Regions from separate parts of the Geodermatophilus sp. SYSU D00965 genome, predicted to be linked through region 2. Evidence: riboswitches for the same ligand, from Rfam matches in the RefSeq annotation. Region 2 holds a riboswitch; the other holds the start of a gene.
What was found. Region 2 has a riboswitch for thiamine pyrophosphate ahead of ACI789_RS19665 (ECF transporter S component). Riboswitches for the same ligand answer to the same signal wherever they lie in the genome.
Positions count from the first base shown of each region.

Region 1: linked by a shared signal. The riboswitch ahead of thiM (hydroxyethylthiazole kinase) and the one ahead of ACI789_RS19665 (ECF transporter S component) in region 2 are both predicted to bind thiamine pyrophosphate.

Region 1 covers NZ_JBJGYQ010000008.1:127,513-134,956, reverse strand. The annotation lists gene pgm (phosphoglucomutase (alpha-D-glucose-1,6-bisphosphate-dependent)) at 1-310, opposite strand, end outside; gene ACI789_RS09765 (alpha/beta fold hydrolase) at 421-1,266, opposite strand; gene ACI789_RS09760 (helicase) at 1,365-3,116, shown strand; TPP riboswitch at 3,240-3,334, shown strand; gene thiM (hydroxyethylthiazole kinase) at 3,327-4,124, shown strand; gene thiE (thiamine phosphate synthase) at 4,121-4,789, shown strand; gene thiD (bifunctional hydroxymethylpyrimidine kinase/phosphomethylpyrimidine kinase) at 4,786-5,679, shown strand; gene ACI789_RS09740 (TenA family protein) at 5,676-6,386, shown strand; gene ACI789_RS09735 (flotillin family protein) at 6,431-7,444, opposite strand, start outside.
Region 2 covers NZ_JBJGYQ010000023.1:20,110-27,553, reverse strand. The annotation lists gene ACI789_RS19680 (aminotransferase class I/II-fold pyridoxal phosphate-dependent enzyme) at 1-326, shown strand, start outside; gene ACI789_RS19675 (Mut7-C RNAse domain-containing protein) at 428-1,132, shown strand; gene ACI789_RS19670 (Nramp family divalent metal transporter) at 1,240-2,532, shown strand; TPP riboswitch at 2,676-2,779, shown strand; gene ACI789_RS19665 (ECF transporter S component) at 2,777-3,391, shown strand; gene ACI789_RS19660 (ABC transporter ATP-binding protein) at 3,424-4,815, shown strand; gene ACI789_RS19655 (energy-coupling factor transporter transmembrane component T family protein) at 4,812-5,579, shown strand; gene ACI789_RS19650 (uracil-xanthine permease family protein) at 5,592-6,926, opposite strand; gene ACI789_RS19645 (DUF1697 domain-containing protein) at 7,044-7,444, shown strand, end outside.

The sequences.
Region 1 (7,444 bases), on a different contig from region 2:
TGGCGACGAGCACCTCCAGCGCGCTGGCCCAGGCCGGCTCGGACAGCGCGTGGGTGTCCCGGCCGAGGAACAGCGGACCGTCGTATCCCTGGGCCGCCCGGTACTCGCAGATCGCCTGCGTGGTGGCGAGGATGTGCGCCTCGTTGAACGCGGCGTCGAAGGCGGACCCCCGGTGGCCGGAGGTGCCGAACGCCACCTGCTGCGCCGGGTCCGCCGGGTCGGGTTCCCGCGTGTAGTAGGCGGTGACCAGCGAGGCCACGTCGATGAGGTCGCTCGGCCGGGCCGGCTGTCCGGCGCGGGGGTCGGTCATGTGCCGATCCTGGCCCGCCGGGCACCCCCGGCGCGACCGGTGCCGGTCCGGCGCCTGCCCCGGGGCGCGCGCCGCACCCGCGCCGGGCGCTGGGCTGCACCGCGGCCGGCTCAGCCCTCGACGCGCTCCAGGAACCGCTTCAGCGTCTCCAGGAACACCTGCGGCTGCTCCGAGTGGACCCAGTGTCCGGCGTTCTTGACCCGCACCAGCCGGGTGGCGGGGAACAGCTCCTCCATCCGCGCGCGGTCCTCGGGGAGCACGTAGTGCGAGTTCGCGCCCGCGATCCACAGCACCGGACCGTCGTAGCGGGCGCCCGGGGGCGGCTCGGGGAACCCGCGCAGCTCCCCGAGGTCGCGCTCCAGCAGCTCCAGGTTCAGCCGCCAGCGCCATCCGCCGTCCGCACCGAGGCCCTCGCGGACCAGGCTCTGCAGCAGGAAGGAGCGGACCATCCGGCTGGGGACGACGGTGCGCAGCGCGGCGTCGGCGTCCTCGCGGGTCCTCAGCGCGCCGAGGTCCAGCGCGCGCATGGCGGCGATGTACGCGGCGAAGGGGGAGGCCTCCTCGTCGGGGTCGTCGGTGCGTCCGCCGGACACCGGGTACTCGGTGGGGGAGATGTCGACGACGACCAGCGCGCGCAGCAGCTCCGGGTGCCGCACCGCGACCTGCATCGCCACCTTGCCGCCCATCGAGTGCCCGACGAGGGTGACCGGTTCGGCGAACGACCGCAGCTCGTCGGCGACCATCCCCGCCATGTCGAGGTAGTCGACCCGTTCGGTCCACGGCGAGTGCCCGTGGTTGGGCAGGTCCAGGAGGGTCACCCGGTGGTCGCCGGAGAGGCCCTTCGCGGCCGTCGTCCAGTTCTTGCCCTGACCGAACAGGCCGTGCACGAAGACCACCCGCGGGCCGCGCTCGCCCAGCGTCCGGGCGTGCAGCCGTTCCTCGGAGTTCTCCGTCACCCGGCGATTCCACCAGATCCCGTCGTCCGCCCCACCTACCGTCGACGGCCGACGAAGACACCGGTCGGCGTCCGCGCCGACGGAGGGGGAGCACACCCATGCCCGGACGGCGTCGCCGCACAGCCCGGTCGACCAGCCAGAGCCGCTCGACCACCACCCGCAGCACGACCACCAGCACCGCCGCCCGCCGCGCGGCACCGGCCCGCCGCACCGCGAAGCCGGCGCCGGAGCGCCCGGTCGCCGGCCCGGGGGAGCGGGTGTGGGTGCTCGCCGTCCCGTTCCGCGCGCCGGCGCCCGGGGCCCAGTGGCGCCCGGACCTGCAGGCCCACGTGTACGTCGGCCGCGAACTGCCGCCGGAGCTGGCGCCCTACGACCCGCCGCCGTACACGTTCGAGCGCTTCCTCGAGGACGAGCTCAACGCCACGCCGCGCCCGGTCCCCACCGGCCGCCCCATGCAGCCGCGCGACGAGCAGCTCACCGGTGCGGCCGCGATCGCCGCGTCGGCGAAGGCCGGGCACCGGGTCTTCCTGCTCGGTGACGACCCCGGCGTGGGCAAGACCGGCACCGCCGTCCTGGCCGCCCGCGAGGTCGTGGCGCAGCGCGGCGGCCGCACGGTGCTGGTGGTCGCGGACCGCCCGGCGGCGATCACCATCCCGCACTGGACGCGGTCGATCGCCGGCTTCGGCGACGGCGGCCTGCGCTGGTGCGTGACCACGTGGGACCGGCTGGCGAAGGTCGCCAAGCTCCGGTTCGACGTCGTCATCGCCGACGAGGCGCACATGGTGCGGCACACGACGACGCAGCGGTGGAAGCACTGGAAGGCGGTCTCCGGTGCCGGCCGGGTGAAGGACGCGCCGTTCGTCATCGCGGCCACCGCCACCCCCGCGCACACGCCGCTGGAGCTGCCCTACCTGGCGCCGCAGTTCGCCCAGCGGCACGGCGAGCCACTGCGCGCGTGGGCCGATCTGCCGGCGAAGCTCGCCGAGCACGGGTTCCACGTGGAACGGGGCCGGTACGGCTGGACCTGGACCGAGGACGCCGACCGCCGCCGCGCCGACCTCGCCCGGCTGCAGGACTGGCTGGCCGAGGGCTACCCGCCGGCGACGCTGCACCGCCCGGCGCCGTGGGGCCCGGTGTCGGTCACGGGGACGCCGGTGTCGCTGACGCCGGCGGAGCGGGCCGCCTACGAGTCGGAGTGGCAGGAGTTCCGCGCCGAGATGCAGCTGGCCCGCCGCGGCCGGCAGACCGCGCGGGGCCGGGCGGCGCTGCTGCGGTTCCGGCAGAAGGCCGGGCTGATCCGCGCACAGGCGACCGTCGACTGGGTCAAGGCCCAGGTGGAGGCCGAGCGGCAGGTCGCCGTCTCGGTGGAGTTCGTGGAGACGGCGGCCGACCCGATCCGGGAGGCGCTGCTGGACTCGGGCGTCGCCGTGGCCGCCATCTACGGCCGCGACCGGTTCGACGTCGAGGCCGAGCGGCTGCGGTTCCAGACCGGCGCCGCGCCGGTGTGCGTCTTCACGGTGACCGCGTCGATCAGCCTGCACGCCGGCGAGCTGCTGCCCGCCGGGACGCACGCCTCGGCCACGCCGCGGGTCGGGCTGTTCCACCAGCCGCGGTTCTCCGGCATCCAGGCCCGCCAGGTCACCGGCCGCACCCACCGCGACGGGCAGGTCTCGCCGTGGCGGGTCGCCTTCGCCGAGGACACCGTGGAGGAGCAGGTGGCGCGGGTGATGGTGGAGCGGCTGGCGGTCAGCGGCTCGACCGCGGGCGCGGACACGTCGTCCCTGCAGGAGATCGCCGAGCTGCTCGACGCCGACTGGCTGCCCTCGACCGCGCTCACCGGGAACGACTGAGCGTCCGGGAGGCCGCGCGGCGCCGAGTGGCGAGTTCCCGTGCCTCCCGGCGCGCTCGGACCACGGCAACCCGCCAGTCGGCGCCGCAGGACTTCCGCCCGTGACGTTGTTAGGTTCGGGACCGCAAGTGGCACGGGGTGCCCCCGCCCGGGGCTGAGAGCACACCCGTCGAACCTGCTCCAGTTCGTACTGGCGAAGGGATGTCACGGCGTGGGAGCCATCGACCTGCGCGCGGCCCGCGAGGAGCTGCGCACCGCTGCACCGCTGGTGCACTGCCTGACCAACACCGTCGTCCAGACGATGACGGCCAACGCCCTGCTGGCCGCCGGCGCGGCACCGGCGATGGTGGACGCACCGCAGGAGGCCGGGGACTTCGCCGCGGTCGCCTCGGCGGTGCTGGTCAACGTCGGCACGGTGCACGAGCGCACCGCCGAGGCCATGCGGCTGGCGGCCCGCTCCGCCGGCGCGGCCGGGACGCCGTGGGTGCTCGACCCGGTCGCGGTCGGTCCGCTGGCCTACCGGACGGCGCTGGCCGCCGAGCTGGTCGAGCTGATACCCACCGCCGTCCGGGGCAACGCCTCCGAGGTCCTGGCGCTGGCCGGGGCCGGCACCGGCGGCCGCGGGGTGGACAGCACCCACAGCACCGACGCCGCGGCCGAGGCCGCCCTCGACCTGGCCCGGCGCACCGGGGGAGTGGTCGCGGTCAGCGGCGAGGTGGACCTGGTCACCGACGGACGGCGGACCGTGCGGGTGGGCGGCGGTTCGGTCCTGCTCACCCGCACCACCGGCGCCGGCTGCGCGCTGGGCGCCCTGGTCGCCGCCTACCTCGCCGTCTGCGACGACCCGCTGACCGGCGTCGTGGCCGCGCACGCGCACGTGGCGCTGGCCGCCGAGGTCGCCGCCGACGTCGCCGACGGGCCCGGCACCTTCGCCCCGGCCTGGCTCGACGCCCTCGACGCCCTCGACGGGGAGTCCCTGAGCCGGGCGGACGTGCGGGAGGAGCGGTGAACGGGTTCGACCCGACCCTCTACCTGGTCACCGACACCGGGCTTGCCCGGCCCCGGCCGGTCGCCGACGTCGTCCGCGCCGCGGTGGCCGGCGGCGTCACCGCCGTCCAGGTGCGCGACAAGACGGCGTCCCGGCGGCAGCTGCTCGCCCTCACCCGGGCCGTGCAGGCCGCGCTGGCCGACCGGCCCGACGTCGCGGTCGTGGTCAACGACGCGGTCGACGTCGCCCTGCTGGCCCGCGCGGGCGTGCACGTCGGCCAGGACGACCTCCCGCCGGCCGAGGTCCGGCGGCTGCTGGGCCCCGGCGCGCCGCTGGGGCTGAGCGTCACCTGCGCCGCGGACCTGCACGCCGCGCTGGCCCTGCCTCCGGGCATCGTGGACCTGGTCGGCATCGGCCCGGTGTGGGCGACGCCGACCAAGCCCGACGCGGCTCCCGGCCTGGGGCCGTCGGGCACCCGGGAGCTCGCGGCTGCCGCCCGCTCGGCGGGGCTGGTCGCCGTCGCGATCGGCGGGATCGACGCCAGCCGGGCGGCGGAGGTGGCGGCGACCGGGGTGGACGGGATCTGCGTCGTCTCGGCGATCTGCGCCGCGCCCGACCCCGCGGCCGCCGCCCGGGAGCTGCGGGCGCGGATCGACGCGGGCCGCTCGGTGGGGGTCCACCGATGAGCGGACAGGGGCGGAAGCCCGGCAGCGAGGAACGAGCGAGGAGCGGAGCGCCCCGCGGGAGCGAACCAGGCAGCACGAGCGGCGTTCCGGTCGCGCTCACCGTCGCGGGCAGCGACCCGAGCGGCGGCGCCGGCATCCAGGCCGACCTGAAGACCTTCAGCGCCCTGGGTGCGTACGGGACGGCGGTGCTGACCGCGCTCACCGCGCAGAACACCCGCGGGGTCACCGGCGTCCACCCGGTGCCGGCGGCGTTCGTCGCCGCGCAGCTCGAGACCCTGCTCGACGACGTCGAGGTGCACGCCACCAAGCTCGGCATGCTGGGCAGCGCGGAGGTGGTCCGGACCGTGGCGCGGGTGCTGGCCGACCGCCGGGCGGGCCCGGTGGTCTGTGATCCCGTGATGGTGGCGACCAGCGGCGACCGGCTCATCGACGACGCCGCGGTGGACGCCGTCCGCACCGACCTGCTGCCGGTCACCGACCTCGTCACGCCCAACGTGCCCGAGGCGGCGGCGCTGCTCGACGCGGCGCCGGCGACGAGCGTCGACGACCTCCCCGGGCAGGCCACCGCGCTGCTGGCCCTCGGCCCGCGGGCGGTGCTGCTCAAGGGCGGCCACCTCGGCGGGGAGGAGAGCGTCGACGTGCTGGCCACCGCGGGCGCCGTCACCGTGAGCCGCCGCCCCCGGGTGCGGACGACGGCGACGCACGGCACCGGCTGCACGCTGTCCTCGGCCCTCGCCGCGCTCGCCGCCCGCGGGCGCACCGACGACTGGGCGCGGCTGGTCGACCCGGCGCGCGACTACCTGCACGCCGCGCTGGTCGCCGGGGCCGGCCTGGGCATCGGGTCGGGGCACGGGCCGGTGCACCACTTCGCCGGGATCTGGCCGTCGTGAGCGCCGCCGCGAACGCTCACGGGGACGCCGAAGCCCCGTTCACCGAGCGCGCCTGGGCCGCGACGGCCGGCCTGCGCGCGGCCATCGACGACCTCCCCTTCCTCGCCGAGCTGGGTTCCGGCGCGCTGGCCCCGGCCACGTTCCGGCACTACCTGGAGCAGGACGCGCTCTACCTCGCGGACTACGCCCGGGCGCTGGCCCTGCTCGCCACCCGCGCCCCGGACTCGGCCGCCGCGTCCTTCTGGGCGACCTCGGCGGCCACGACCGCGACCGTCGAGCGCCAACTGCACGCCGACCTGCTCGCCGCGGAGCTGCCCCCGGCCGACCGGCCGGGCGGCGACCCGGTGCCCTCACCGACCTGCCTGGCCTACGTCTCCTACCTGGTGGCCGCGGCGGCGACGGCTCCGTACGCGGTCGCCGCCGCTGCCGCGCTGCCCTGCTACTGGGTGTACGCCGACGTCGGCGCGCGCCTGGCGCGGACCGCGGCGCTCGTCCCCGGACACCCGTACCTGCGCTGGGTCGCCGCCTACGACGCCCCGGGGTTCCAGGAGGCCGCGCGCACCGCCCGCGCGCTGGTCGACGCGGCCGCCGGCGAGGCGCCCGGCACGCAGCCGGCCATGCTGCGCGCCTTCACCGTCGCCACCCGCTACGAGCTGGAGTTCTGGCGCGCGGCGCACGAGCGGGAGAGCTGGCCGGACCCGATCTGACCCCGACCCGACGGGCCCGGCCGGGGAACCCCCGACCGGCCCGGTCAGCTCGCCGGCGGTTGCCCGTCCGCCGGCACGATCGGGATCCGGGTGGCCGCGCCGTCGGCGGCCGTTGCGCCGTTGGTCGCCGGTGCGCTGCCACCCCCGGCCACGGCACCGCCCGCGCCCCCGAGCCGCCGCAGCAGCGCCGCGACGTCCACCCCGGTGAGGTCGCCGGACAGCTGCAGCCCCTGCGCCACGTTCGCGGCCACCGAGCGGCCGAGGGAGCCGGCGCCGTCGGCGGAGATGACGGTCATCTTGTCCACGCTCGACAGCGGGGCCGCGGCCGCCTGCACCACCTGGGGCAGCACCTTCACGAGCATCTCGAGGACCGCCGCCTCGCCGTACTTGGCGAACGCCTCCGAGCGGGCGTCGAGCGCCTCGGCCTCCGCCTGGCCGCGGGCGAGGATGGCGGCCGCCTCCGCGGCGCCCTCCCGCTCGACGGCGTCGGCGATGGCCTGCCGGCGCAGCCGCTCGGCCTCACCGCGCTTGGCGCCCTCGATCGCCTCGGCCTCGGCCAGTGCCGACCGGCGGGCCCGCTCACCCTCACCGGAGAGCTTGGCCTGCTCCGCGGCGGCCTGGGCGGCGGCGATCGTGCCCTGCCGCTGGGCCTCGGCGGCGAGGATCGCGGCGTTCTTGCGGCCCTCGGCCTCCTGCTCGACCTTGTACCGCTGCGCGTCGGCGGGCCGGCGGACCTGGGTGTCGAGCTGGCGCTCGGTCAGCGCCGCCGTCCGGACGGCGACCTTCTCCTGCTCGGTGAGGATCGCCTGGTCCTGCGCGGCCTGGGCCAGCGGTCCGGCGGCGGCCGCGCGGGCCTTGGCCGCGTCGGTCTCGGCGGTGATCTCCGCCTGGCGCAGCGCGAGCTGCCGCTGGGCGACGGCGATCGCCTCGTCGGCGAGCAGCTGCTCCTGCTGCGCGGCCTGCCGGGCCCGGGCCTCGGCGATGCTGGCCTCCTTGAGCACCCGCGCCGCCTCGGGCCGGCCGAGGTCGGCCAGGTAGCTGCCCTCGGCCTGGATGTC
Region 2 (7,444 bases):
CGCTGCGTGCCCTCGTGGAGGGTGCCGCGTCGATGGAGCGCCCGCCGCGGGTGGACCTCCCCTCGCCGCAGGGCCTCGAGCTGGAGCAGGCGATGACGCCGCGCGATGCGTTCTTCGCCCGTGTCGAGCAGGTGCCGGCCGCCGAGGCGGTGGGCCGGGTGGCCGCCGAGCTGGTCAGCCCCTACCCGCCCGGCGTCCCGGTGCTGGCGCCCGGCGAGCGGATCAGCCAGGACGCCGTCGACTACCTGACCAGCGGGGTGCAGGCCGGGATGCTGATCCCCGACGCCGCGGACCCGTCGATGGAGACCTTCCGGGTCGTCGCCTGATGACAGCCGCGGGAGCATCGCAGCGAGCGCCAGCGAGCGAGGAGCGGACCGCGGCGCGGAATCAGGCCATGGACGTCTCATAGCCCCTCAGGAGGCCAGCGGTGACCGGCTCGGTGGACGTCCTCGTCCCGCCGCCGCTGCGCTTCCTCCTGCCGGGACGGGACCGGCACCGCGGCGTCCGGCGGATGCGGTTCGACCCCGACGCCACGCTCGGCCACGTCGTCCAGGCGGCCGGGGTGCCGCTGACCGAGGTCGGCGGCCTCCGGGTCGACGGCGCCCCCGCCGGCGTCGCCGACCGGACGCGGCCGGGCAGCACCGTGGAGGTCGCCGAGGTCCCGCGGCCGCAGCCGGTGCCGGCCGGCGGCTTCCTGCTCGACGTCGGGCTGGGGGCGCTGGCCCGCCGGCTGCGGCTGCTCGGCCTGGACGCGGCGTGGTCCAACGACGCCGACGACGCCGACCTCGTGGTCCGCGCGACCGCCGAGGAGCGCGCCCTGCTCACCCAGGACCGCGGCCTGCTCATGCGCCGGGCCCTGCCGTCGGGGGCGCTGGTCCGCGGCGCCCGGCCCGACGACCAGCTCGCCGACGTCCTCGACCGGTTCGCTCCCCCGCTGGCGCCGCTGACCCGCTGCACCGCCTGCGGCGCCCGGCTGCTGCCGGTGGCCAAGGCCGACGTCGCCGACCGGCTGCCCGCCGGTACCAGGCGGACCTACGAGGAGTTCTCCCGCTGCCCGGCCTGCGACCGGGTCTACTGGCGCGGCGCGCACGCCCGCCGGATCGACGCGCTGGTCCGGACGGCGAGCCGGTAGGGCCCGCCAGGTCGGCCCCCGGGGGCCACGGGCTGGCCCGCACGTGTCACCCGCGGCGGGCACAGGAAGGAGCGCCCATCCACCTGCGCCGCTCCTGCGAGGCCGCCGTGTACCTGTCGAAGACCGAGGCCGCCGTCCTGCCGACCACGCTGGTCGGCGCGCCGAGACCGGCACCCTCCGGGTCCGGACGGCGGCGGCTGTGGCCGCTGCTGGGTCCGGCGTTCGTCGCGGCGGTGGCCTACGTCGACCCGGGCAACTTCGCGACCAACTTCGCCGGCGGCGCCTCGTTCGGCTACACGCTGCTGTGGGTCATCGTGGCGGCCAACCTCATGGCGATGCTCATCCAGTCGCTGACCGCCAAGCTCGGGCTGGCCACCGGCCGGGACCTGGCCACCCTCTGCCGAGAGCAGCTGCCCCGGCCGGTCACCCGCGGGCTGTGGCTGCAGGCCGAGGCGGTCGCGATCGCCACCGACCTGGCCGAGATCGTCGGCGGCGCGGTGGCGCTGAACCTGCTGTTCGGCGTGCCGCTGCCGATCGGTGGGGTGATCACCGCCGTGGTCGCGTTCGTGCTGCTGGCCGCGCAGTCCCGAGGGCACCGGCCGTTCGAGCGGGTGATCGCCGGGCTGCTGCTGGTGATCGGCCTGGGCTTCGGCTACACGCTGGTCAGCTCCGGCGTCGACGTCGGCGGGGTCGCCGGCGGCCTCGTGCCCTCGTTCGCCGGCTCGGAGAGCCTGCTGCTGGCCACCGGGATCCTGGGCGCGACCGTCATGCCGCACGTCATCTACGTGCACTCCGCGCTGACCCCGGGCCGGTACGGCGACGTGGTCACCGCCGGGCGCAGCGAGGCCGGCCGGCGCCGGCTGCTGCGGGCCCAGCGGGTCGACGTCCTGGTCGCGATGGGCCTGGCCGGGCTGGTCAACGCCGCGATGCTGGTGATCGCCGCGCAGCTGTTCACCGCCGACGACGGCATCGAGTCGCTGGAGAGCGTGCACGCCGGGCTGGGCGACCAGCTGGGCACCGGCGCCGCGCTGGCCTTCGCCGTCGCGCTGCTCGCCTCCGGGTTCGCCTCCTCCTCGGTCGGCACCCACGCCGGGCAGGTGGTCATGGCCGGCTTCCTGCGCCGGCACATCCCGGTGCTCGCCCGCCGGCTGGTCACCCTGGCGCCGGCCCTGGCGGTGCTGCTGCTCGGCGGCGACCCGACCACCGCGCTGGTCTGGTCGCAGGTGGTGCTCTCCTTCGGCATCCCCTTCGCGCTGGTGCCGCTGCTGTGGCTGACCGCCCGCCGCTCGGTCATGGGCAACTGGGTCAACCGGCCGGTCACCACCATCGCCGGGGCGGTCGTCGCCGCGCTGATCATCGGCCTCAACGCCCACCTGCTGCTGGGCTTCGTCCTCGGCTGAAGGACCTCCCCCGCGATCATGGCGCGGTGACCACTCCGGAGCCCCCTCCGGTGGTCACGGCGCCATGATCGTGTCCGGGCAGCGGCAGCGGGCACCGGCGGACGGCGGCAGCGGCGGAACGGTCTAGGCTGGTCGCACAACCGAACACACAGCAGGGGAGCGCTTCGGCGCTGAGAGTGCGGGTTCCCGCAGACCCTCGAACCTGATCCGGGTCATGCCGGCGCAGGGAGTCTGGAGGAAAGTCATGGCCGACCAGGCCGTCCGTCCGTCGTCGGCTGCGCCCACCGGGGGGCGCTCGCGCTGGCGCACCGTCGACATCGTCGTCACCGCCGTCCTGGGCGTCGCCTTCGGCGTCGTCTTCTGGGCCTGGGGCCTGCTGTGGGCGGGTACCGGAACGGCCTTCGCCGCCTTCCCGCCCGGGCAGGCGTTCATGTACGGCGTCTGGCTGGTCCCCGCGGTGCTCGCCCCGCTGGTGGTGCGCAAGCCCGGAGCGGGCCTGTTCGCCGAGCTGGTCGCCGCGATCGTCTCGGCGCTGCTCGGCTCGGCCTGGGGGACGACGACGATCGTCTACGGCCTGCTGCAGGGGCTGGCCGGGGAGGCCGGCTTCGCCGCCTTCCGGTACCGCCGCTTCGGGTGGCCGCAGGCACTGCTGTCCGCGGCGCTGGCCGGCGCGATGGCCGCCGTCCTGGACCTCCTCTACTACTACCCGGACTGGACCGCGGGCTGGAAGACGACGTACGTGGCGCTCGTCGTGGCCGGCACCGTCGTCGTCGCGGGCGCGGGCAGCATGGCGCTGACCCGCGCGCTGGCCGGCAGCGGTGCGCTGTCGGCGTTCGCCTCCGGCCGCACCCGGGTCTGACGCTGACCGGGGGGTCCCCGGCCGCCGTCCGGGTGGCCGGGTGGGGCTTCCGGCACGCCACCCGGCGGGCCTGGGCGGTCCGGGACGTCGACCTGACGGTGGCCCCCGGTGAGCGGCTGCTGCTCACCGGGGCCTCCGGCTCGGGCAAGTCCACGCTGCTGCGGGCGCTGGGCGGCCTGCTGGACCCGGAGAGCGGGGACGTCGTCGGCGTGCTGACCGTCGACGGCGAGCCGCCCGACCGCCGGCGGCAGCGCGTCGGCATGGTCTTCCAGGACCCCGACTCGCAGCTGGTGATGACCCGCGCCGGGGACGACGTCGCCTTCGGGCTGGAGAACGTCGGCACCCCGCCCGCGGCGATCGGGCCGGCCGTGGACGCCGCCCTCGCCGCGGTCGGCTTCGACCTGGGCCGGGACCGGTCCACCGGCGCGCTGTCCGGCGGGCAGAAGCAGCGGCTGGTGCTGGCCGGCGCGCTCGCCCCGCGCCCCGGCCTGCTGCTGCTCGACGAGCCCACCGCGCAGCTGGACCCGGCCGGCGCCGAGCTGGTCCGCGGCGCGGTGGCCCGGGCGGTCGCCGACCGCGGCGCCACGCTCGTCGTCGTCGACCACGACGCCGCGGCCTGGCTGCCCCTGGTCGACCGCGTGGTGGAGCTGCTGCCGGGGGGTGGTGTGGCCGAGCACGGCCCCGGGTGGGCACCGGCTCCGCTGCGCCTGCCCGTGCGGCGCAGCTCCCCCGCGGGGGCGGTGCTGCTGGCCGCCGACGCGGCCGGGTTCACCCACCGCGGCTCGACCGCCCCGGCCCTGCCGCCGACCGACGCCGTCCTGCGGGCCGGGCGGACCCTGGCGGTCACCGGCCCCAACGGCACCGGCAAGTCCACGCTGGCGCTGCTGCTGGCCGGCCTGCGGGCGCCGACCACCGGCCGGGTCACCGCCGGGCCGGCGCTCACGGCGGGGCTGCGCCGCCCGGACCGGCCGCCGTCCCGCTGGCGGGCCGCCGAGCTGGTGGAGCGGGTCGGCACCGTCTTCCAGCACCCCGAGCACCAGTTCCTCACCGGACGGGTGCGCGACGAGCTGTCCCTGGGTCCGCTGCGCGCCGGCGCGGGCGAGGGCGCGGCCCACCGGCGTGCCGACGAGCTGCTCGAGCGGCTCGGCCTGGCGCCGCTGGCCGAGGCCAACCCGTTCACCCTCTCCGGCGGGCAGCAGCGGCGGCTGTCGGTCGCCACCGCGCTGGCCACCCGGCCGCCGGTCCTGGTGCTCGACGAGCCCACCTTCGGCCAGGACCGGGACACCTGGTCGGAGCTGGTCGCGCTGCTGGCCGAGCAGCAGGACGGCGACCGCGCCCTGTGCCTGGTCACCCACGACGTCCACGTGGTCGCCGCGCTGGCCGACGACGTGCTGAGCCTGGGCGCCCGGGTGGCGGTGCCGTGACCCCGCCGCTCGCCCTGGGGCCGGTGCGCCCGGTCCCGCTGTCGGCGGTGAACCCGGTCGCCCAGCTGGCCGCCATCGCCGTCCTCACCGTCGTGCTGCTGGTCAGCGGCGACCCGGTCACCCCGGCGGTGGTGCTCGCCGCCGAGCTGGCGTTGCTGCCGGCCGCGGGGCTGACCGCCCCGCGGGAGGTCGCGCGCCGGACCTGGCCGCTGCTGCTGAGCGCGGCCGGCGTCGCCTGGGTCAACGTGGCCTTCGGCGCGCTGGACGGCGCGGATGCCTGGCTCAGCGGCGCCACCTGGGGCCTGCGGGTCGTCGCCCTGGCGCTGCCCGGGGTCCTGCTGGTCGCCTCCACCGACCCGGTCCGGCTGGCCGACGCGCTCACCCTGCACTGGCGCGTGCCGCCGCGCTTCGCCTACGGCGCCCTGGCCGCGCTGCGCCTGGTGCCGCTGCTGGCCGCCGAGTGGGAGACGATCCGGCTGGCCCGGCGGGCGCGGGGCGTCGACGCCGGGGCGAACCCCGTCGCCGCGGCCCGGCTGCTCGCCGGCACCGCCTTCGCCCTGCTGGTGGCCGCCATCCGGCGCGGCACCCGGCTGGCGACGGCGATGGACGCCCGCGGGTTCGACTCCGGCGTCCCCCGGACCAACGCCCGCGGCTCGGTCCTGCGCCCCCGCGACGGCTGGTTCGTCGCCGGGACCGTCGCGGTCTGCGCGGCGGCCGTGGCGGCGAGCGTGGCCAGCGGCGCCTGGGACCCGCTGCTCGGCTGAGGTCGCCGCGGGTCAGGCTCCCAGGTGCGGACGGCGCGGCCGGCCGGGCAGCACCAGGTTGAGGACGACGGCGACCCCGGCCGCGACGACGATCCCCGAGTCGAACAGCGCCCCCCACTCGCCGGTCACCCGGTCCACGGCGTCCGGCGCGGAGGCGATCCCCCGGCCCAGGCCGACCGACAGCGCCACGATGAGCAGCCCCCGGGTGTCCAGGCCGTCCTTGCTGAGCAGCTGGACGCCGATCGCGCACACCATGCCGAACAGCACCAGCACGCCGCCGCCGAGCACCGCCGGCGGGATCGCGGCCAGCACCGCGGCGACCTGCGGGAGCAGGGACAGCCCCACGAGGACGAGCGCGCCGATGGTCACCACGTGCCGGCTCATCTGCCTGGTGAGGGCCACCAGCCCGATGTTCTGGCTGAACATCGTCGTCGGCAGCGCGCCGAAGGCCCCGCCGAGGACGGCGCTGCCGCCCTCGGCCAGGATGCCGCCGCGCAGCTCGCGGGCGGTGGCCGGACGCCCCGCCCCGCCCTCGGTGACCGCGTGCACGGTGCCCACCGAGTCGACCATGTTGACCACGCCGACCACCGCCATCGAGAGCACCGCGACGACCGGGAACGACAGCCCGAACTCGAACGGGGCAGGGACGGCGACCAGCGGCCGGTCGCCGACGCCGGAGAGGTCGAGCAGGCCCAGCGGGATCGCCACCAGGTAGCCGACCACGACCGCGACCAGCACCGAGGCGGTGCACAGCAGGCCGCGGCCGAACTGGTTGAGCAGCACGGTCAGCACGAGCACGAGCGCGGCCACGCCCAGGTTGACCGGCGAGCCGAAGTCCGGGGACCCGACGCCGCCGGCGGCCAGGTTGACGCCGCTGGGCAGCAGCCCCAGGCCGATGACCAGGATGATCGTGCCGGTCACCACGGGCGGGAAGAGGAACGCGATCCGGTGGATGCCCAGGGCGATCGCCACCTGGACGGCGGCGGTCACCAGCACCCCGCCGAGGACGGCGGACAGCCCGTACTCCTCGGCCAGCGGGACGGCGACGGCGATGAACGCGAAGCCCGACCCCATCATCAGCGGCAGCCGGCTGCCCACCGGACCGAGGCCGACCGTCTGCAGCAGGGTGGCCAGCCCGGCGCACAGCAGGGCGGCCTGGACCAGCAGCACCGCCTCGCCCGTGGTCGCCCCGATGACGCCGGCCAGCAGGATCGCCGGGGTCAGGTTGGACGTGAACATGGCCAGGACGTGCTGCAGGCCCAGCGGCACCGCGACGCCCCACGGCGGTCGGGCGTCGGGGTCGGCGCGGTCGTAGGGCGGGGCGGTCGTCGGCTGGGTCGTGGCCATCGGGGCTCCTGGGGCTCGGCGGCGGTCCGCCAGCAGGGTCGCCGGAGCGTGTTCCGGACCGGTGTCGTCCCCATTGCGTTCCCGGCACCCGCAGGTCGGCGCGTTACGGTGCCGCCCGTGTCGACGCGCTACGTGGTGCTGCTGCGCGGCATCAACCTGGGTCGGGCGCGGCAGATGGGGATGCCCGAGCTGCGGGAGACCCTGACCGCACGCGGGCACGACGCCGTCCGCACCCACCTGCGCAGCGGCAACGTCGTCCTCGACAGCCCGCTGACGGCCGAGGAGCTCGCCGCGGACGTCGAGGCCGCGGTGCAGGAGCGGTTCGGGTTCGCGGCCCCCGTCGTGGTCCGGACCGGGACGGAGGTCGCCGCGGTGGTGGCCGCCGACCCGCTCGGCGCCGTCGCCACCGACCCGGCGCGCTACCTGGTCACCTTCCTGTCCCGGGCGCCGGACCCCGAGCGGGTGGCCGCGCTGCCCCCGGCCGACCGCGGCGAGTACCGGGTCGCCGGCCGCGAACT